4 regions of the Cronobacter universalis NCTC 9529 genome follow, and region 1 is predicted to be linked to each of the others. Evidence: predicted binding sites of a transcription regulator. Region 1 holds the regulator's gene; each other region holds the start of a gene.

Region 1 (5,250 bases):
CAGCACGACAGGCAGGTTATCGACGCAGTAGAACCCCATATCTTCCAGTGCACGCAGGGCGACCGATTTCCCTGACCCTGAACGTCCACTGACGATCATCAGAACCATCTGCTGTTTCTCCACACTTCAGACCGGGTAACCGGCGCCTCCTGGATTGTGCCTGTCGGCACGGTCATTCATTCTCTTCACTGGTTTCAGTGATTATCTGGTAGAGCTCTTCATCGCTTTGCGCGGCGCGCAGACGGCGACAAATCGTTTTGTCCGCCAGTCTTTTTGCCACCAGAGAGAGCGTATGCAGATGCGTTTTGGTTTGATCCGCCGGCACCAGCAGCGCAAAAAGTAAATCGACGGGCTGGTTATCAATGGCGTCGAAAGGGATAGGCGTTTCAAGCTGGACGAAAACGCCGACGGCGCGCAGCGTATCTTCTTCAAGCTTGCCGTGGGGAATAGCGATGCCGTTGCCGATCCCGGTACTGCCCATCCGCTCACGGGTGAGGATCGCTTCAAAGACGACCTGCGGCGGCAGGCTGAGCTGCTTTGCCGCCAGCTCGCTGATAATTTCCAGGGCGCGCTTTTTGCTCTGGCAGTGTACGCCGCTGCGGGTGCATTCCTGGTTTAAAACATTGCTCAATGGCAGAGCCGAATCATTATTCATCATAATTTCACCTAAGCGTTTTCTGGTGCGGCGGCTCGCCGCACGGGCCGCGAGCCGCCGATGTCCCAGCGCAACGCCCGGACAATTAATGTTGTTTCAGTTTATCTTTATGTTTAGTGAGCTGCCGCGCCAGTTTATCAATCAAACCGTCAATAGCGGCGTACATATCCTGCGCTTCCGAACTGGCATGCAGCTCCCCGCCGTTCACATGCAGGGTGGCGTCGGCGATTTGCGTCACCTTTTCCACCTTCAGCACAATATAGACCTGATTAATCCTTTCGAAATACTGCTCCAGCTTGGCGAACTTGGTATTAACGAAGTCGCGCAGCGCTTCAGTGATTTCGACGTTATGTCCTGTGATGTTGAGCTGCATAGTGTCTTCCTTATCGGTTGGGTCAGACCAGCTGTTTGCGCTGGTTTGACGGCGGTATGGATAAAGATTCTCGATACTTCGCAACGGTACGGCGGGCCACCATGATCCCCTGTTCTGACAGCATAGACGTAAGCTTGCTGTCGCTTAAGGGTTTCGCGGGGTTTTCCGCTGCAATCAACTTTTTCACCAGCGCGCGGATGGCCGTGGACGAGGCTTCGCCGCCGCCCTCGGTGTTTACGTGGCTTGAGAAAAAATACTTTAATTCAAAGATGCCGCGCGGGCTGTGCAGATATTTTTGCGTGGTGACGCGGGAGATAGTGGATTCATGCATCTCGACCGCCTGAGCAATATCGGCCAGCACCATCGGCTTCATATACTCTTCGCCCTGTTCAAAGAACGCCTGCTGCTGTTCGACGATGCAGCGGCTGACGCGCAGCAGCGTGTCGTTACGGCTCTCCAGGCTTTTGATAAGCCATTTGGCCTCCTGGAGATTGCTGCGGATGAACTGGCTGTCGGATTCATTGCGCGCGCTGCCGGACATGGCGGCGTACTGCTGATTGATTTTGAGCCGGGGAAGGCTGTCGGCGTTGAGCTCGACGGTCCAGCGGTCGTTATGCTTGCGCACCAGGACATCCGGGATGACATATTCCGGCTCGCCGGTCTGGATCGACTGTCCAGGGCGCGGATCGAGCGACTGAATAAGAGTCACGGCTTCTTTCAATACATCTTCTTTAAGGCGCGTGACGCGCATCAGGCTGCGGAAGTCATGATTGGCCAGCAAATCGAGATGATCGCTGACGATCTGGCGCGCCTGCGCCAGGAAGGGCGTTTCAGCGCTGAACTGCGAGAGCTGGATTAGCAGGCAGTCGCGCAGATCGCGGGCGGCGACGCCTACCGGATCGAAACGCTGAACGCGCTTAAGCACGGCTTCGATCTCTTCCAGACCAATGTCGTCATCGCTATTGCCCATGCCGTCGAGAATATCCTGCACCGTCACGGTGAGATAGCCGGTGTCGTCCACCGCGTCGACGATCGCCGTGGCGATGGCGCGATCGGTATCGGAAAACGGCGTCAGTTCCACCTGCCACATCAGGTAGTCCTGCAAGCTTTGGGTGGTTTCGCCCTGATAGACAGGCAATTCGTCGTCGATATAGTCAGTGCCGGTGCCCGACGGCGTGCCGGCGGTGTAGATCTCGTCCCAGCTGGCGTCAAGCGGCAGCTCGTCCGGCATCTCTTTTTGCTCCAGCGCTTCGGCGGTGTCCAGCCCTTCGCTGGTCTGCGTTTCCTGAGTGGCAATTTCGTCGTGAATGTCGGTTTGTTCAAGCAGGGGATTGCTCTCCAGCGCCTGTTGCAGCTCCTGTTGAAGCTCCAGCGTGGACAATTGCAACAAGCGGATGGCCTGCTGCAACTGCGGCGTCATGGCGAGCTGTTGGCTAAGCCTTAGTTGCAAACCTTGCTTCATATTCAGAGCAAAAATCCTCAGGTGTAAACGTCAAAAAGACCTGTTGCGGCAGGGTGCGCCGGGAAGCGCGCCGTTTCTGCCTGTTGCTCTACCCTATCAGAGTCTGAACTCTTCCCCAAGGTATACGCGTTTAACCTGTTCGTCCTGCAGGATATCTTCAGGCGTGCCGTGGGCGATAAGGTGGCCCTGGCTGACAATGTAAGCGCGTTCGCAGACCGCCAGCGTTTCACGCACGTTGTGGTCGGTAATCAGCACGCCGAGGCCGCTGTCGCGCAGATGCTCAATAATGCGCTTAATATCGATAACTGAAATCGGGTCGACGCCGGCGAACGGTTCATCAAGCAGGATAAATTTCGGGTTCGCGGCCAGCGCGCGGGCGATCTCGACGCGACGGCGCTCGCCACCGGAAAGCGACTGGCCGAGGCTATCGCGCAGATGGTCGATGTGAAACTCTTCCATCAGCTCTTTGGCGCGATCTTCGCGCTGCTCGGTGCTGAGATCGTCACGGATTTGCAGGACGGCCATCAGGTTGTCATAGACGCTCAGGCGGCGGAAAATCGACGCTTCCTGCGGCAGATAGCCGATGCCGCGACGCGCGCGGGCGTGCAGCGGCAGCAGGCTGATATCTTCATCATCAATGATGATGTCGCCCGCGTCGCGCTGAACGATACCCACGACCATATAAAACGTCGTGGTTTTGCCCGCGCCGTTCGGGCCAAGCAGGCCGACAATCTCGCCTGAGTTTACCGTCAGGCTGACATCTTCCACTACGCGGCGGCCTTTGTAGGCTTTCGCCAGGTGTTTCGCAATGAGTGTTGCCATAAGGGTTTAGTTACTCTTTTTCTGGGCTGGCGCCTGAGCGGCACCGTCTTTATTTTGCAGCTGCGACGGCACCAGCACGGTGGTGACGCGTTTACCTTTCTCGCTGAACGCCTGCATTTTCTGCTCTTTCACGAGATAGGTGATTTTGTCGCCTTTGATGTTGCTGTCGAGCTGTTCAAGGTAGGCGTTGCCGGTCAACACCACGAAATCGCTCTGCAGCTCGTAGTGCATCGTGGAGGCGTGGCCTTTCACCGGTTTGCCGTTGTCCTGCATCTGGTAGAACGTGGCCGGATTGCCGTAACCGTCAATCACCTCTTTGCCTTTATCACCGCTCGGGCGCGTCACGACGACTTTATCGGCGTTGATTTTAATCGTGCCCTGGGTCACCACGACGTTGCCGGTGAAGGTGACCACGTTGCCCTGCATATCCAGCGACTGCTGATCGGATTCAATATGGATAGGCTGTTCGGTATCGCCCGTCAGCGCGAACGCCGGGAAGCCTGCCGCCAGCAGCGTACTGGTCAGTACGAGATTAAGGCTGAGTTTGTTTATTCTGGATTTCATAAGAAGTTCTAACCTTTTCAATCAGCTCGGCATTTTTGCTGCGAAGGTTCCCGCGCATTTTCAGGCCGCTGGAATTAAAGCTGGTGCCGTAAAGAGTAACAAGCGTATCAGAGGTAACGTCCTGGGTGACCAGGTTGATCTCCGCCTTGTCGGTCGTAATTTTGCGTAACTGTGAATCTGGCGTCAGCGCGTTCACTTCCACATGACCGGTCAGATAGAGCATCCTGTCATTGGTCAGTTTGGCACGATCCGCCTTGACCGACCAGGTCGGCACTTTATTGGTATCGAAGGTGGTCATCACCGGCTGTGTAAACCAGGAAACGCCTTCTTCGGAGAAATATTCGACGTGCTGCGCGACCAGGCGGTAGTTCAGCGCGCCTTCCGGGCTATAGACAACGGTATTCGACTGCTCGCTCTGGTATGTCGGCTCATTGCTGTTTACCGTCGTCGGGCCGCTTTCATCCTGATCGGCCAGGTTAATGCCAATCAGCACCAGCGCGGCCAGCGCCAGCAGGATAATGACCCAGCGTCTGGTCTTACTCATATGGATTGCCCTATGGCCTCATCTAATTTGCCCTGCGCCAGCAGCAGGAGATCGCACACTTCGCGCACCGCGCCGCGTCCGCCTGCAATATGGGTGACGTAATCCGCTTTTGGCGTCAGCAACGGATGCGCATCCGCTACCGCGACGCTCAGCCCGACCTGCGCCATGACCGGCCAGTCAATTAAATCATCGCCCACATAGGCGACATTTTCTGGAGCAAGCGCCAGTTTTTCCAGCAGTTGCCGGTAAGCGATAAGCTTATCGGATTGTCCCTGGTAAAGATGCGTAATGCCGAGCGTCTCGCAGCGATCTTCCAGCAGCTTCGCTTTGCGCCCGGTGATAATCGCGACCTCAATGCCGGACGTCAGCGCGCAGCGAATACCGTAGCCGTCGCGTACGTTGAAGGCTTTCAGCTCTTCGCCGCTGTTGCCCATGTAAATCAGGCCGTCGGACATGACGCCGTCGACATCCAGGATCAGCAGGCGGATTTGCGCCGCCTGCGCAATGATCTGCGCGCTCACCGGCCCATAGCAGGTAGAGATGGCGCCATCAGGGTTACTCATTAAACCTTTCCTTTGTTACACCACGCCTGCGCGCAGCAAATCATGCATATGTATCACACCGCGCAACTGGTCGCCATCAGCCACCATGACGGAAGTAATATGGCGCGACTGCATCAGGTTAAGCGCATCGACCGCGAGCGTCCCCGGACGCACCCGAATGCCGCCTGGCGTCATCACGTCGACAATCTTCATCTGATGCAGATCGCCGCCCATATCAAAGACGCGGCGCAAGTCGCCATCGGTAAAGACGCCGTCGATTTTCATCAG
Region 2 (5,250 bases), 880 kb from region 1:
GTACCCGGCGGCTATGTCCGAGTGAGGAGGGCAGGCCATGTTCGACGTACTAATGTATTTGTTTGAAACCTATATCCATAACGAAGCTGAGATGCGCGTTGACCAGGATAAGCTGACGCGGGACCTGACGGATGCGGGTTTTGATCAGGAAGATATCTTTAATGCGCTGTTATGGCTGGAAAAGCTGGCGGATTATCAGGATGGTCTTTCCGCGCCGATGCAACTGGCGTCGGATCCACTCTCAATGCGTATTTATACCGCAGAAGAGTGCCAGCGGCTGGACGCCAGCTGTCGGGGGTTCCTGCTGTTTCTGGAACAAATTCAGGTGCTGAATCTCGAGACTCGTGAGATGGTCATTGAGCGTGTCATGGCGCTGGATACCGCCGAGTTTGATTTAGAAGATCTCAAGTGGGTCATCCTGATGGTGCTTTTCAACATTCCCGGATGCGAAAATGCCTATCAACAAATGGAAGAACTGCTCTTTGAAGTGAATGACGGTATGCTGCACTGAATTTTCAGCGCGGTGGTGAATTATGGCAAGGTCAGCACTCTTTTCAGTGCCCAAACACGAGCCCTGCCCAAAATGCGGGGCTGAACTTCTTATCCGTTCCGGGAAGCATGGTCCTTTCCTGGGATGTTCACAGTATCCTGAGTGTGATTACGTCCGCCCGCTGAAAGGCCAGGCGGACGGTCACATCGTCAAAGTGCTCGAAGGCCAGCAATGCCTGGCATGTGACGCGACGCTTGTGCTACGGCAGGGGCGTTTTGGCATGTTTATCGGGTGCAGCCGTTACCCTGAGTGCGAGCACACCGAGCAGATCGACAAACCGGACGAAACCGCATTACGCTGTCCACAGTGCAGCGACGGTCATCTGGTTCAGCGTCGGTCGCGCTTTGGCAAAACCTTCTATTCATGCGATCGCTATCCGGAATGCCAGTTTGTGATTAATACCAGACCGGTGGCTGGCGAGTGCCCGGAATGCCATTATCCCCTCCTTACAGAAAAGAAAACCGCGCAGGGCATGAAACGCTTTTGCGCCAGTAAACAATGTGGAAAGCCGGTAACGGCGGAAAAAGACAGTGAAGAATAATCAGCCTGCGGACGCGATATCGTCTATTGTCGACGTCCTTAAAAAAGAACAAGTCATCGCTTATCCAACTGAAGCAGTCTTTGGCGTCGGGTGCGATCCCGACAGCGAAACCGCCGTAAAACGTCTGCTTGAGTTAAAACAGCGTCCAATGGAAAAAGGGCTTATCCTGATTGCGGCGAATTTTGAGCAACTTAAGCCTTATATTGACGACGCGGCATTAACGTCAGAACAGCGTGAAGCGGTATTTGCCTGCTGGCCTGGGCCTGTCACGTTTGTATTTCCGGCAAAGCCGTCAACGCCACGCTGGCTGACCGGTCGTTTCGACTCGCTTGCGGTTCGTGTCACGAATCATCCGCAGGTAATTACGCTGTGCGAAGCCTTTGGCAAGCCGCTGGTGTCGACCAGCGCCAATCTTTCCGGGCTTGAACCATGCCGTACGGCGCAGGAAGTACTGGCACAGTTTGGCGATGATTTCCCTGTGCTGCATGGCGCAACGGGTGGTCGACAAAATCCTTCCGAGATCCGTGATGCGCTGACGGGTGAACTTTTCCGACAAGGGTAACGCATGAAAACCTACGCTGTTTTTGGTAACCCGGTCTCGCACAGTAAATCGCCGTTTATTCACCAGCAATTTGCGCAGCAGTTACAGATTACGCATCCGTATGGCCGCGTGCTGGCGCCGCTTGATAACTTTGTAAAGACGCTGGAAGACTTCTTCAGCACAGGTGGAAAGGGCGCAAACGTGACGGTGCCTTTTAAAGAACAGGCGTTTGCCCGCGCCGATGAGCTGACGGAAAGAGCGGCGCTTGCCGGTGCGGTCAATACGCTGAAGCGGCTCGAGGACGGGCGTTTACTGGGCGACAACACGGATGGTATTGGTCTTTTAAGCGATCTTGAGCGCCTCGGCATGATCCAGCCACGTTACCGGATCCTTCTGGTGGGTGCTGGCGGCGCGGCGCGGGGCGTCTTGTTGCCTCTGCTGTCGCTGGATTGCGCTGTAAGCATTACTAACCGCACCTTTGCCCGCGCGCAGGAACTGGCGACGCTCTTCAGTCACACTGGCAGCGTGAGCGCCGTCGCGCTTGAAGATCTGGCTGGTCATGAGTTCGATCTTATTATTAATGCCACTTCCAGCGGGATTCATGGCGAAATCCCGGCGCTCCCGTCTTCGCTGCCAGGTAAAACAACGAAATGCTATGACATGTTTTACCAGAAAGGGTTGACGCCTTTTCTTGCATGGTGTCATGCGCAGGGCGCAACGCAACTGGCGGATGGGCTGGGGATGCTGGTGGGCCAGGCGGCGCATGCGGTTTTGCTCTGGCATGGCGTCCTGCCGGAAGTTGTGCCGGTGATTGAAAAGCTCAGGCAGGAGCTGGCGCAATGAACCAGGCGATTCAGTTCCCGGATCGTGAGCAGTGGGATGAACAGCGACAGGCCGTGTGTTTTCCGGCGCTGGTCAATGGACTGGTTCTTACCTGTGCGATTCCACAGTCTGTGCTGGTGGCTCGCTTCTCAGGAAAATCGCCAGAAGATTGGATAGCCGCTTTTCGCCAGCACCGTTGGGATCTTGAGGAAGAAGCTGAGCAGCTTATCGCTGCTCAGGAAGAGGATAATCAGGGGTGGGTCTGGCTCTCCTGAGCCAGATACTCATCTTTCCACTTCACATAGTTATTCGCCGAATAGCGCAGCCCTTCGCGCTCCGCGTCTTTTAAAGGGCGAATCTGTTTTACCGGGCTGCCGAGATACAGGTAGCCGCTTTCCAGACGCTTATTCTGCGGCACCAGGCTTCCGGCGCCTATCATCACGTCATCTTCTATAATGGCGCCGTCAAGCACGATCGATCCCATGCCGACCAGCACGCGATTGCCAATGGTGCAGCCATGCAGCATGACCTTATGCCCGACCGTAACGTCTTCGCCAATGACGAGCGGATTACCGTCAGGGTTATAAGAAGACTTGTGCGTGACATGTAAGACGCTGCCATCCTGAATATTGGTGCGCGCGCCAACGGCAACGTAATTGACATCGCCCCGAATGACCACCAGAGGCCAGACGCCGACATCGTCAGCCAGCCTGACATCGCCAATCACTACGCTCGAACTATCAACCATCACGCGCTGCCCTGTGGCGGGAAAGGTATTTTTATAAGGACGTAATACAGAAGAAGACATAGTCGCCTCGGTTTCTTATCAATCGTAAGAAGACTTTGGTTGGATTTAGAGCGGTGTGCAAGCGTAAATGCGCCTGTTCGTTGAGCAGATCGCGCGGGATCGCAGCAATAAGCATGAAAAAACAGCAGTTGAAAGAAAATATCGAAAAAAGGGTTGTGCTGAAAACTGAGATCCCTATAATGCGCCTCCATCGAGACGGCAATGTGAAGCACTTCACGAAATTGCTAAAGCGATGAGAGAAAAATCCTGAAATTAAGGGTTGACTCTGAAAGAGGAAAGCGTAATATACGCCACCTCGCGACAGCAGGCTGAACGCCGCGTCGCACCGCTCTTTAACAATTTATCAGACAATCTGTGTGGGCACTCGGGGCACTGATATCTTAACGTCTACGGACGATAAACGAATATCAAGTCTCAAGTGAACAACAGTTAATTCATTACGAACTAACAGTTTAATTCTTTGAGCATCAGACTTTTAATTGAAGAGTTTGATCATGGCTCAGATTGAACGCTGGCGGCAGGCCTAACACATGCAAGTCGAACGGTAACAGGGAGCAGCTTGCTGCTCTGCTGACGAGTGGCGGACGGGTGAGTAATGTCTGGGAAACTGCCTGATGGAGGGGGATAACTACTGGAAACGGTAGCTAATACCGCATAACGTCTTCGGACCAAAGTGGGGGACCTTCGGGCCTCATGCCATCAGATGTGCCCAGATGGGATTAGCTAGTAGGTGGGGTAACGGCTCACCTAGGCGACGATCCCTAGCTGGTCTGAGAGGATGACCAGCCACACTGGAACTGAGACACGGTCCAGACTCCTACGGGAGGCAGCAGTGGGGAATATTGCACAATGGGCGCAAGCCTGATGCAGCCATGCCGCGTGTATGAAGAAGGCCTTCGGGTTGTAAAGTACTTTCAGCGAGGAGGAAGGGATTGTGGTTAATAACCGCAGTCATTGACGTTACTCGCAGAAGAAGCACCGGCTAACTCCGTGCCAGCAGCCGCGGTAATACGGAGGGTGCAAGCGTTAATCGGAATTACTGGGCGTAAAGCGCACGCAGGCGGTCTGTTAAGTCAGATGTGAAATCCCCGGGCTCAACCTGGGAACTGCATTTGAAACTGGCAGGCTTGAGTCTCGTAGAGGGGGGTAGAATTCCAGGTGTAGCGGTGAAATGCGTAGAGATCTGGAGGAATACCGGTGGCGAAGGCGGCCCCCTAGACGAAGACTGACGCTCAGGTGCGAAAGCGTGGGGAGCAAACAGGATTAGATACCCTGGTAGTCCACGCCGTAAACGATGTCGACTTGGAGGTTGTGCCCTTGAGGCGTGGCTTCCGGAGCTAACGCGTTAAGTCGACCGCCTGGGGAGTACGGCCGCAAGGTTAAAACTCAAATGAATTGACGGGGGCCCGCACAAGCGGTGGAGCATGTGGTTTAATTCGATGCAACGCGAAGAACCTTACCTGGTCTTGACATCCAGAGAATCCTGCAGAGATGCGGGAGTGCCTTCGGGAACTCTGAGACAGGTGCTGCATGGCTGTCGTCAGCTCGTGTTGTGAAATGTTGGGTTAAGTCCCGCAACGAGCGCAACCCTTATCCTTTGTTGCCAGCACGTGATGGTGGGAACTCAAAGGAGACTGCCGGTGATAAACCGGAGGAAGGTGGGGATGACGTCAAGTCATCATGGCCCTTACGACCAGGGCTACACACGTGCTACAATGGCGCATACAAAGAGAAGCGAACTCGCGAGAGCAAGCGGACCTCATAAAGTGCGTCGTAGTCCGGATTGGAGTCTGCAACTCGACTCCATGAAGTCGGAATCGCTAGTAATCGTGGATCAGAATGCCACGGTGAATACGTTCCCGGGCCTTGTACACACCGCCCGTCACACCATGGGAGTGGGTTGCAAAAGAAGTAGGTAGCTTAACCTTCGGGAGGGCGCTTACCACTTTGTGATTCATGACTGGGGTGAAGTCGTAACAAGGTAACCG
Region 3 (5,250 bases), 1.5 Mb from region 1:
CCAAACGCCGAGTAGAGCGGGAGCGCGGCAAGCTGCGGCCAGGTCTCGGCGAATTCGTCATACCGGCAGTGCAGCACCTCGGGGCGCGAGAGCAGCCGACGCACCGGGCCGTGAGAGAGCACCGTTTCGTCTTCATACGTCACGGCATTGCCGACGCTGTCGACGCTGTAAAAACAGGTACGCTGATGTTTCGGGTGATACAGCAGAATGTTAACCCGATCCGCCATGCCGGAGGCGTTGAGCAGCGATTTCAGCGCCTCCGCCAGCGCGCAGAGATCGGGCTGGCGCATCAGAGTGCGAGTGATGTCGAACAGCCCTTGCTGGCCGAGATCGCTCATGGGTGTGTATGACATTGGCTCATCCAGAATGCGTTCGCAAAATGCAGAAACGTAAATCAATATTGTAGGCACAGCCTGTTTATCAGGTTCTTGCGCAAAAACAGGGTTTAGCAGATCCGGGGTAAAGGTTCGCTATGCGGCAGATCAAGCGTGCGCTTCACGCCGTAAATACCGGCGAGACGTACCCCTTTTTGCGCCACCACCTCGCCAATGATGGCCGCGTCCTGCCCCAGCGGATGCGCGCGCAGCGCCGCCAGCGCGTGTTGCGCCTCCTCGCGCGCTACGCCTATCACCAGTTTGCCTTCGTTGGCGAAATTCAGCGCATCCAGCCCGAGCAGCTCGCAGACGCCGCGCACGGCGGGTTTCAGCGGCAGCGCGCGCTCCTGTAATTCGATCCCGCACCCCGCGCTTGCCGCGAACTCATGCGCCACGGCGTTAACGCCGCCGCGGGTAGCGTCGCGCAGGGCTTTCACGCCCGGCACGGCGCGCAACTGCTGAATGAGCGGCGAGAGCAGGGCGCAGTCGCTCGCCAGTTCCCCTTCAAGCCCCAGCTGTTCACGCAGGTTAAGGATAGTCGCGCCGTGATCGCCAAGCGTGCCGGAGACCAGCAGCACGTCGCCGGGCGCAAGCTGCCGCGCGCCCCAGTGAATATCGGCGGGGATAGCCCCAAGCCCGGCGGTGTTGATAAAGAGCTTATCCGCCGCGCCGCGCGGCACCACTTTGGTGTCGCCGGTGACAATCTGGATGCCTGCCGCGCGCGCCGTCGCGGCCATGCTGTGGGCGACTTTTTCAAGCGTCGCCATCTCCAGGCCCTCTTCAAGAATAAAACCGCAGGAGAGCCAGCGCGGCACGGCGCCGCTCACCGCGACATCATTGGCCGTGCCGCAAATCGCGAGCTTACCGATGTCGCCGCCGGGGAAAAACAGCGGATCGATAACATAGCTGTCGGTGGAGAACGCCAGCCGGTCGCCTCTGGCCGTCAGTTCGGCGAGCGGCAGGCGCGCCTGATCTTCCTGCTCCGCCAGCCACGGATTTGCAAATGCCTGCATAAACAGGCGGTCGATCAACTGCTGCATCGCCTGGCCGCCGCTGCCGTGGGCGAGAGTAATGATGTTCATGCGTCGCACTCCTCTGAACGATACTGATACCAGGCGGCGCAGGCTCCTTCCGAGGAGACCATCAGCGCGCCAAAGGCGTTTTGCGGGTTACAGCGCCTGCCGAAGAGCGGGCACTGGGCGGGTTTACAGCGGCCTGTCAGTACCTCGCCGCAGCGGGCGTCGGGGGAATCATTGACCTGCTGCGGCGCGGGCGCGAAATGCGCCTCGGCGTCAAAGGCCTGAAACGGCGCGCGAAGCCGCACGCCGGAGTGGTTTATCACGCCGAGCCCGCGCCATTCGCTGTCGCCCTTGACGCAAAACACCGTGTCGATCGCCTGCTGCGCCGCCGGGTTGCCCGCGTCCGGCACCACGCGGCGGTACTGGTTTTCCACGCGGCTTTCTCCGGCGATGCGCTGCTCGACCAGCATCAGCACGCCCTGTAGCAGATCCAGCGGCTCAAAACCGACCACCACCAGCGGGCGCGCGAAACGCCCGGCGATGAAACTATACGGATCGGTGCCTATCACCATGCTGACGTGCCCTGGCGCCAGAAACGCGTCAATCTGGTTATCCGGCTGCTCCAGCAGGCTTTGCAGCGTCGGGATAAGCGTAATGTGCTGGCAGAAAAAGTAAAAATTGCGTACGCCGCGCGCTTTCGCCTGGATAAGCGTCAGCGCGGTGGCGGGCATGGTGGTTTCAAAGCCTAAGCCGAAAAACACCACCTCGCGCTCTGGCTGCTGTTCGGCGATTTTCAGCGCGTCCATCGGCGAATAGACGATACGCACGTCCGCGCCTTCGGCTCTCGCCTGGAGCAGCGAGCCGTTTTTGCCCGGCACGCGCATGGCGTCGCCGAAGGTGCAGAAGATAACGCCGGGGCGGCGGGCGATTTCGGTGGCGTTGTCGATGCGTCCCATCGGCAGTACGCAGACCGGGCAGCCGGGGCCGTGGATAAACTCGATGTTCTCCGGCAGCAGGCGGTCGAGGCCGAATTTAAAAATGGCGTGGGTGTGGCCGCCGCACACTTCCATAATGCGCAGCGGTTTCTGCGCCGTGTGGCTTAAGCGCGGCGCGCGCTCGCACAGCCGGTCCATCAGGCGCAGCACCCGTTCCGGGTTGCGGTATTCATCGACATAACGCATCAGCGGTTCTCCTCGCCATACAGCAGCGCGCCGACATCCGGCTCCACCTCAAACATCGTTTGCAGCGCCTCCAGCGTCTCGCGCGCCTCGCGCTCGTTAATCAGACTCATGGCGAAACCGACATGCACTAGTACCCACTGGCCGAGGCGCGGCTGGCCGTTCTCGTCATGCGTGCCCACCAGCGTTAAGTCAACCTCGCGCCGCACGCCGCACACCTCGACGCGGGCGAGATTGCCGGCGAGCAGTTCACAGATTTGCCCCGGAATGCCTATGCACATCGCTGTTCCTCCAGCCAGGCGAGCCACGCGCTCATGCCGTCGCCGCGCGTGGCGGAGACCAGCAGGATAGTGATGTTCGGGTTGACCTCGCGCGCGTACGCCATGCATTGCTCGACGTCGAAGTTCAGGTACGGCAGCAGGTCGATTTTATTGAGCAACATGAGAGAGGCGGCGGCGAACATATGCGGGTACTTGAGCGGCTTATCTTCGCCCTCGGTTACCGAGAGCACCGCCACTTTGTGGCGCTCGCCGAGATCAAACCCCGCCGGGCAGACCAGGTTGCCGACGTTTTCAATAAACAGCACGCCGTTATCGGCAAGCGGCAGCCGCGCCATCGCGTCCTCGACCATCTGCGCGTCGAGATGACACCCTTTGCCGGTATTGACCTGAATCGCCGGCGTACCGGTGGCGCGAATGCGCTCGGCGTCGTTCACCGTCTGCTGATCGCCTTCGATAACGGCGCAGGGCGTGGCGTCGCGCAGGCGTTTGAGGGTCTCGGTGAGCAGCGTCGTTTTGCCGGAGCCGGGGCTGGAGACCAGGTTCAGCGCCAGCTGGCCGCGCGCGGCGAGCCGCTGGCGGTTGCGCTGCGCAATCTGGTTGTTTTTATCGAGCACGTTAATTTCAATCTCCACCATTTTGCGCTGGCTTAAGCCGGGCGCATGGGTGCCCGCCTCGCCGTGGCCGTAATCGAGAGCGCCATCTGGCGCTACGTCAGGCGAGAACGCGTTCAGGCTTATCGTGGAGATGGGCGCCGCGGCGCGCGGCGCGGCGGCAAAGGGGGCGGCGCGAAACGGCGAATGCGGGTTGCGCTCATCGCCTTCTATATACAGGTTGCCGTGCTGGCAACCGCAGGTCGTACACATCTTCTACTCCTGTTCTATTTCCAGACGCTTGATTTGCACGCTGTCATCGGCATCGATGCGCAGATCCGCGCTGTGGCAATGCGGGCAGCGGCGTACCAGCGTCGTCAGTAACTGAACGTTGCGCTGGCACTGCGGGCACCAGCACTGCGCCTCCTGCTGGCTTAAATGCAGCGCGCAGCCTTCGGCGCGGGTGTCGCGGCACGCCAGATCAAAGCAAAACTCCAGCGCGCTGCGCTCAACACAGGAGAACGCGCCGATTTCCAGCCACACGCCGGTGATCTTGCGCGCGCCAAGCTGCTGCGCCTGCTGTTCAATAATTTCCACTGCCCGCTGGCAGAGGGTGAGTTCGTGCATAACGCCTCCGGTACGTTTCGCGTTTGCGAATGCCATACGTTATGCAATAACGGTGCCAGCGCAGGAGAAGGGGGCGGGAGGCTGTCGCGGCGGGTGTCGAGGCTGTCGAAATGACATGTCATGACAGGCGGCGTGATGTGACGCTTCAGAATAAACCTTTTAAAAACAGTTAATTAAAAAATGGCATGGTTCCTGCTAAAGAGGGTTATCTCTGTTAAATGAGCTAACCACTATGATCCTGTCCGAACTTAGCCAGAAGGCGGAATTTATCGCCGACCGTCACCGCGCGTTACAGACGCACTGGCACACCTACTGCAATACGCTGGTCCAGGCCATTACGCTGTCGCGCCAGAAGCTGCATCACTCGCTCGGCTGCGAGCCGCAAAACGGGTTGTGCTTCTTTCTCTTTGAGCATTTCGCCATCCGCGTGGAGCAGGCCGAAGGCTTTCACTGCCGCACCATTAACTACCTGATAGCCCGCCGCGACGGCAGCGAAGAGACGCTGCTCGCCACCGCGCAGCTCGACGCAAAAGGCATGCTGGACGGCGCGGTCGATATCCGCGACCGCGAGCGGGTGCTGGCGCACTACCTCGACAAAATCGGCGCGCTGGTCGACGGGCTCTATGACGCCGTCCAGCAAGACGCGCCGCTGCGCATCAGCGAGATCCTGGCGGCCCGCGACGCGTCGTCACATTAACCGGGCGAGGTGTCGCCGACTGTCGAAATCGTCCGTCGTCGTCACTTTTCGTCAAAAATGTCCATCACCTGAGGAACACCTGGTGAACCGTTTTATCATTGCCGACTCCACGCTTTGCATCGGCTGCCACACCTGCGAGGCCGCCTGTTCAGAGACGCACCGCCTGCATGGACTGCAATCCAGGCCGCGCCTGACGGTTATGCGTAACCAAAAAGATTCCGCCCCGCAGCTGTGCCACCACTGCGAAGACGCGCCGTGCGCGCAGGTCTGTCCGGCGAACGCCATCACCCGCGAGGCGGGGGCGATTCAGCTCAATGAAAGCCTGTGCGTGAGCTGCAAACTCTGCGGCATCGCCTGTCCGTTCGGCGCGATTGAATTCTCCGGCAGCCGCCCGCTGCATATCCCGGCCAACGTCAACAGCCCGAAAGCGCCCCCCGCGCCGCCTGCGCCTGCGCGCGTCGGCGCGTTTCTCGACTGGACGCCG
Region 4 (5,250 bases), 690 kb from region 1:
GGCGCCGGAAAGCGGCTTCGAGCATCAAAAACCCATGCCGCCTGCGCCTGCGCCTGACGGGCTGAAATCGGAAACCGATATCGCCCGCTCGCTGGCGCACCTTTTGCCGCCGCAGGTGAAGGAGAAATTCCTGTGCGATAAGCCGCTGGAGATTCGCCCGGTGGAGTTTCACAACCCGCTGAAAGGCCACACGGCGAAGCCGGAGCGTCAGGTGTGGCTGCGCGCCAACGGGCAGATGCCGGATGAGGTGCGCGTGCATCAGTCGCTGCTCGGTTACGCGTCGGATTTCAATTTCCTGGTGGTGGCGCTGCAACCGCACGGCGTTGGCTTCCTTGAGCCGGGGATGCAGGTGGCGACTATCGATCATTCGATGTGGTTCCACCGCCCGTTCGATATGAACGAGTGGCTGCTTTACAGCGTGGAGAGTACGTCCGCCTCCAGCGCCCGCGGTTTTGTGCGCGGCGAGTTTTATACGCAGGACGGCGTGCTGGTCGCCTCGACCGTGCAGGAAGGCGTGATGAGGAAACGTGGGTAAGCCGTGGGCCAGAACGGCGGGTGCGCTGCGCTTACCCGCCCTACGGTTAACTACGGTAAACGTGGGCGTCTTTTGTAGGGTGGGTAAGCGTCAGCGCACCCACCTTTTTACATTCACACCACCTTACATGGCGGGTGCGTTGCGCTTACCCGCCCTACGGTAAAAGTGAGCGTCTTTGTAGGGTGGGTAAGCGAAGCGCACCCGCCTTTTTACATAAACAACACCCACCAGGCCACACTCCCCCACCGCATAAAACAAAAACCTCCCGCATGCGGGAGGTTTTTTGCTCCGGAGATAACCCAACTATCAGGCGTTATAGGCGTTCTCGCCGTGGCTGTTGACGTCCAGCCCTTCGCGCTCCTGCTCTTCGGAGACGCGCAGACCGACGGTCAGATCTGCCGCTTTGTAGGCGATAAACGCGACCACGGCGGACCAGACGACGGTGATGGCGATACTCTCAAGCTGCACCAGCACCTGATGGCCCATTGTCACGCCTTCGGCGAAACCCACGCCGCCGAGCGACGTAGAGGCAAAAATACCGGTCAGGATGCAGCCCACGATGCCGCAGACGCCATGCACGCCGAATACGTCGCACGGGTCGTCAACGCGCAGCCAGCGTTTCAGCAGAGTAACGCCCCACAAGCCTGCCAGACCCGCCGCGATACCCACGATAAGCGAGCCGCCCACGCCGATGTAGCCGCACGCAGGCGTCACGCCCACCAGACCGGCAATGGCGCCGGAACACGCGCCCAGCAGCGATGGCTTACCGCGCAGCGCCCATTCGCCAAAGACCCAGGCAAGAATGGCCGCCGCCGTCGCGACAACGGTGTTCACAAACGCGAGGCCTGCGATTTCGTTGGCGGCGCTGGCGGAGCCGGCGTTAAAGCCGAACCAGCCAAAGTAGAGGATTGCCGTGCCGGTAAAGACCATCGGCAGGTTATGCGGCTTAAACGCTTCTTTGCCGAAGCCAACGCGTTTGCCAACCAGATACGCGCCGACCAGACCTGCTACCGCCGCGTTAATGTGCACCACGGTGCCGCCCGCGAAATCCAGCGCGCCGTGAGACGCCAGCAGGCCGCCGCCCCAGACCATATGCGCAATCGGCACATAGGAGAAGGTGAGCCATACCGCCACGAAGATCAACACCGCCGAGAAGCGGATGCGTTCCGCCAGCGCGCCCACGATAAGCCCTACGGTGATGCAGGCGAAGGAGCCCTGGAACGCGACGTGAATGTACTGGTAGAAGCTGCCCATCAGGTCGGTAATTTTAATGCCCTTCAGCAGCAGCCAGTCGACGTTGCCAAAGAAGCTGCCGCCGCTGCCGAACGCTAGCGAGTAGCCGTAGACCACCCAGAGTACGCAGACCAGCGCGAACGCGACGGACACCTGCGTCAGCATGGAGAGCACGTTTTTCGCGCGGATAAGACCGCCGTAAAACAGCGCAAGTCCTGGGATCGTCATAAACAGCACCAGCGCGGTGCAGATCATCATAAAGGCGTTATCGGCTTTATCCGCCACCGCGGGCGCCGCCAGGGCAATACCTGGCAAAAGAGCAAGCAGGCCGAGACCCGATTTGAAAGCTGTGTGTTTCATCTTGTGCATTCCTGTAACGGTTGGCCAGAAATCAGAGAGCCGCTTCGTCGGCTTCGCCGGTACGAATACGAACCACGCGTTGCAGTTCGGCGACAAAAATTTTGCCGTCGCCAATTTTACCGGTCCACGCGGCCTTGCTGACCACCTCGATCACTTCATCCAGCTGATCGTCTGCGATAGCCACGTCGATTTTTACTTTCGGCAGGAAATTCACGCTGTATTCGGCGCCGCGGTAAAGCTCGGCATGGCCTTTCTGACGCCCGAACCCTTTCACCTCGGTGACGGTAAGCCCCTGAATGCCAATGGTGGAGAGTGCTTCACGCACGTCTTCCAGTTTGAACGGTTTGATTACCACGGTAACCAGCTTCATAGATCCCCTCCAGTCAGAAATGGGTAATTCGGCAGCGACGATAATCTGGTAAAGCAAGCGGCGTGCCAGGAATAGAAAAGCGGGCGGCGGCGGCCTAAACCGCAGGAGGAAAGCGTCGTTAAACGGCGTACAGAGGGAGATAAAAGCAAAAACGCACCATGCCGGTGCACGGTGCGTTACATTTTTGCACCACTAATGATGCGTGTTAGCAGAACGCCTGATTTTGGTGCATCAGGCGCTGAGCGGCTCCTCTTTCGCGGCGGCCTGTAGCTCTTCGCCCGCGAGCTGGAGCTGATACATCTGCCAGTAGCGTCCGCGCGCTTCAAGCAGCGCCTGATGGCTGCCCCGCTCCACCGCCTGCCCGCGATGCAGCACCAAAATGGTGTCCGCCTCTACAATAGTTGAGAGGCGATGCGCGATAACCACCAGCGTCGTATGCGGCCGGATAGCGGCCAGCGCGTGCTGAATCGCCTGTTCCGTACCGGAATCGATGTTCGCCGTCGCTTCGTCAAGGATCAGGATCTGCGGCGCGTCCACCAGCACGCGCGCCAGCGCCAGCAACTGCTTCTGCCCGACGGAGAGATTATTGCCCTGCTCGCCAAGTCGGGTATGGATGCCGTCGCTCATCCCGCGCGCCAGTTCGGCCAGTTGTACCGTTTCCAGCACCGCCCAGACCCGCGCTTCATCGATATCACGCCCGAGCGTGACGTTCGCGAAGAACGAATCGGCCAGCACGACAGGATCCTGCTGCACCATCGCCACGCCTTTACGCAGCACGCCGTGGCTGAGCGAGGCGAGCGGTCGGCCATCGAGGCGGATCTCGCCGGAGGTGAGCGGGTAATATCCCATCAGCAGGCTTGCCAGCGTGCTTTTGCCGCTGCCGGTATGCCCGACCAGCGCCACGAAGTGACGGGACGGCACCGAGAGCGAAATATCCTTCAGCACCAGCTGATCGTCGCGATAGGCGAAAGAGACGTTATCCACCTCAATCGTCCCGCTCGTGAGCGGGCGCTCGTCATGGCCGTAGTCCTGGCGCGGGCGGTCCATCAGCTCGAAAACACGTTCGCCCGCCACCAGCGCCTGCTGCAAAATCGACTGCTGGGTGGTGAGTTCAATCAACGGCTCGTTAAGACGGCCCAGATAGCTGATAAAGGCGTACAGCACGCCCACCTGAATCGTCCCGACGGCGGTGAAGCCGAACAGCATTAGCAGGCCGCACAGCACCAGCGCGGAAAAGAGGCTCAGCAACGGACGCAGCAGAAAGCCGTCCAGGCGCAGCGTCTGCATACGCGCCAGATAGTGCGAATGGCTGGCGGCGTTCATACGCTCGCCAAAACGCGACTGCTGGCGGAACTGCTGGATGACATTCATCCCGCTGATGACTTCATTAAAGCCGTCGTTAATGTCCGCCAGATAGGTCCGCACCCGGCGCACAATCGGCGTGCTGTAGCGCTGATAAATCGTCATCACGATAAGCACCGCCGGGAAGATGGTAATGGCCACCAGCGCCATGCGCCAGTCAAGGCTGAACATCGCCACCAGCATCGCGCCGATAAGCGCGGCGCTGCGCAGCACCGTCGCCACGACCGTGACGTAGAGATCGCGGATCACCTCGGTATCGTTAGTGACGCGCGAAATCAGCTGCCCCACCGGCTGGGTGTCGAACGCGCTGAGCGGCTGGCGCAGCGCGGCATCCATCACATCGGTGCGCAGCTGCTGCACCACGCCCACCGCCGCCTGGTTAAACAGCAGCGCCTGCCAGTAGTGCAGCCCGGCGGCGAGAATTTGCAGCAGCACATAGGCGAACGCCAGCCCGGCCACCAGCCCCAGCGGCAGTTGGTTTTTCGCGACCAGGTTGTCGATGAAATAGCTGATGAGCGCAGGCCCGGTCACTTCCGCCGCGGCGGCCACCCACAGCATCAGCACCGCGCCGCCGAGCGGTTTACGCCACGGCGAGCCATACGCCAGCAGCCGTTTCAGCGTCGGCCAGCTCTTTACGGTATTACGCATTCAGCGCCTCCTCGTCGTTCTCTTCCGGCGCGTCGTCCAGCGCCGCTTCGAGCTGCTGATAGCGATACATATCCCGGTACCAGCCGGGCTGCGCCGCGAGCGCCTCATGACGCCCGCGCTGCGCCACCTGGCCGTGTTGCAGCACCAGAATTTCACTCGCTTCGGTCAGCGCCGAGAGCCGGTGCGCGCTGATGATCACCGTGCGGTTTTCGCCCCACTGGCGCAGGTTATGCAGAATCTGATGTTCAGTACGCCCGTCAACGGCGGAGAGCGCGTCATCCAGCACCAGGATTTCAGCTTCCAGCAGCAGCGCGCGGGCAATAGAGATACGCTGCTTCTGTCCGCCGGAGAGCATCACGCCGCGCTCGCCGACCTGGGTGTCATACCCCTGCGGCAGACGCAGAATATCGTCATGCACGCAGGCGAGTTTCGCCGCCTGTTCGATCTCTTCCTGCGTCGCGTCCGGCTTGCCGAGCGCGATATTACTGGCGACCGTGTCGGAGAATAAGAACGGCGTCTGGTTGACGACGGCAAGCCGCCCTCGCCAGTCATCCAGATGCACGCGCGCGAGCGAGACGTCATGGAACGTTATCTCCCCGGCATCAAGATCGAAATGGCGCTGAATAAGCGACAGCACGCTGGTTTTCCCGGCGCCGGTCGGGCCGCACAGCCCCAGCATCTGGCCGGGTTTCAGCGTGAACTGCACATTATGCAGCGTATCGCGGGCGGCGTGGGGATAGCG

The links. The regulator sigma-54, encoded in region 1, starts transcription at its own class of promoters, with help from an activator protein. The targets are predictions, from matches to a motif close to GTTGGCACANNTTTCGCTNT.
Region 2: a site for sigma-54 is predicted at 3,538-3,557, ahead of AFK65_RS17775 (gamma carbonic anhydrase family protein). Genes of this name have one in related genera too.
Region 3: a site for sigma-54 is predicted at 4,110-4,129, ahead of hypA (hydrogenase maturation nickel metallochaperone HypA). Genes of this name have one in related genera too.
Region 4: a site for sigma-54 is predicted at 2,549-2,568, ahead of glnK (P-II family nitrogen regulator). Genes of this name have one in related genera too.

The regions. Positions count from the first base shown of each region.
Region 1 is NZ_CP012257.1:438,616-443,865, forward strand. Features, by position in the region: gene rapZ (RNase adapter RapZ) at 1-108, opposite strand, end outside; gene ptsN (PTS IIA-like nitrogen regulatory protein PtsN) at 173-658, opposite strand; gene hpf (ribosome hibernation promoting factor) at 741-1,028, opposite strand; gene rpoN (RNA polymerase factor sigma-54) at 1,051-2,490, opposite strand; gene lptB (LPS export ABC transporter ATP-binding protein) at 2,587-3,312, opposite strand; gene lptA (lipopolysaccharide ABC transporter substrate-binding protein LptA) at 3,319-3,876, opposite strand; gene lptC (LPS export ABC transporter periplasmic protein LptC) at 3,845-4,420, opposite strand; gene kdsC (3-deoxy-manno-octulosonate-8-phosphatase KdsC) at 4,417-4,983, opposite strand; gene kdsD (arabinose-5-phosphate isomerase KdsD) at 4,999-5,250, opposite strand, start outside.
Region 2 is NZ_CP012257.1:3,865,542-3,870,791, reverse strand. Features, by position in the region: gene dprA (DNA-protecting protein DprA) at 1-66, shown strand, start outside; gene smg (DUF494 family protein Smg) at 38-511, shown strand; gene AFK65_RS17795 (DNA topoisomerase family protein) at 534-1,091, shown strand; gene tsaC (L-threonylcarbamoyladenylate synthase type 1 TsaC) at 1,081-1,653, shown strand; gene aroE (shikimate dehydrogenase) at 1,657-2,475, shown strand; gene AFK65_RS17780 (DUF1488 family protein) at 2,472-2,729, shown strand; gene AFK65_RS17775 (gamma carbonic anhydrase family protein) at 2,705-3,262, opposite strand; rRNA gene AFK65_RS17770 (16S ribosomal RNA) at 3,739-5,250, shown strand, end outside.
Region 3 is NZ_CP012257.1:1,897,042-1,902,291, forward strand. Features, by position in the region: gene flhA (formate hydrogenlyase transcriptional activator FlhA) at 1-353, opposite strand, end outside; gene hypE (hydrogenase expression/formation protein HypE) at 446-1,456, opposite strand; gene hypD (hydrogenase formation protein HypD) at 1,453-2,574, opposite strand; gene AFK65_RS08645 (HypC/HybG/HupF family hydrogenase formation chaperone) at 2,574-2,852, opposite strand; gene hypB (hydrogenase nickel incorporation protein HypB) at 2,843-3,715, opposite strand; gene hypA (hydrogenase maturation nickel metallochaperone HypA) at 3,719-4,069, opposite strand; gene hycA (formate hydrogenlyase regulator HycA) at 4,302-4,766, shown strand; gene AFK65_RS08665 (4Fe-4S dicluster domain-containing protein) at 4,849-5,250, shown strand, end outside.
Region 4 is NZ_CP012257.1:1,128,346-1,133,595, reverse strand. Features, by position in the region: gene tesB (acyl-CoA thioesterase II) at 1-535, shown strand, start outside; gene amtB (ammonium transporter AmtB) at 842-2,128, opposite strand; gene glnK (P-II family nitrogen regulator) at 2,160-2,498, opposite strand; gene AFK65_RS05115 (SmdB family multidrug efflux ABC transporter permease/ATP-binding protein) at 2,730-4,508, opposite strand; gene AFK65_RS05110 (SmdA family multidrug ABC transporter permease/ATP-binding protein) at 4,501-5,250, opposite strand, start outside.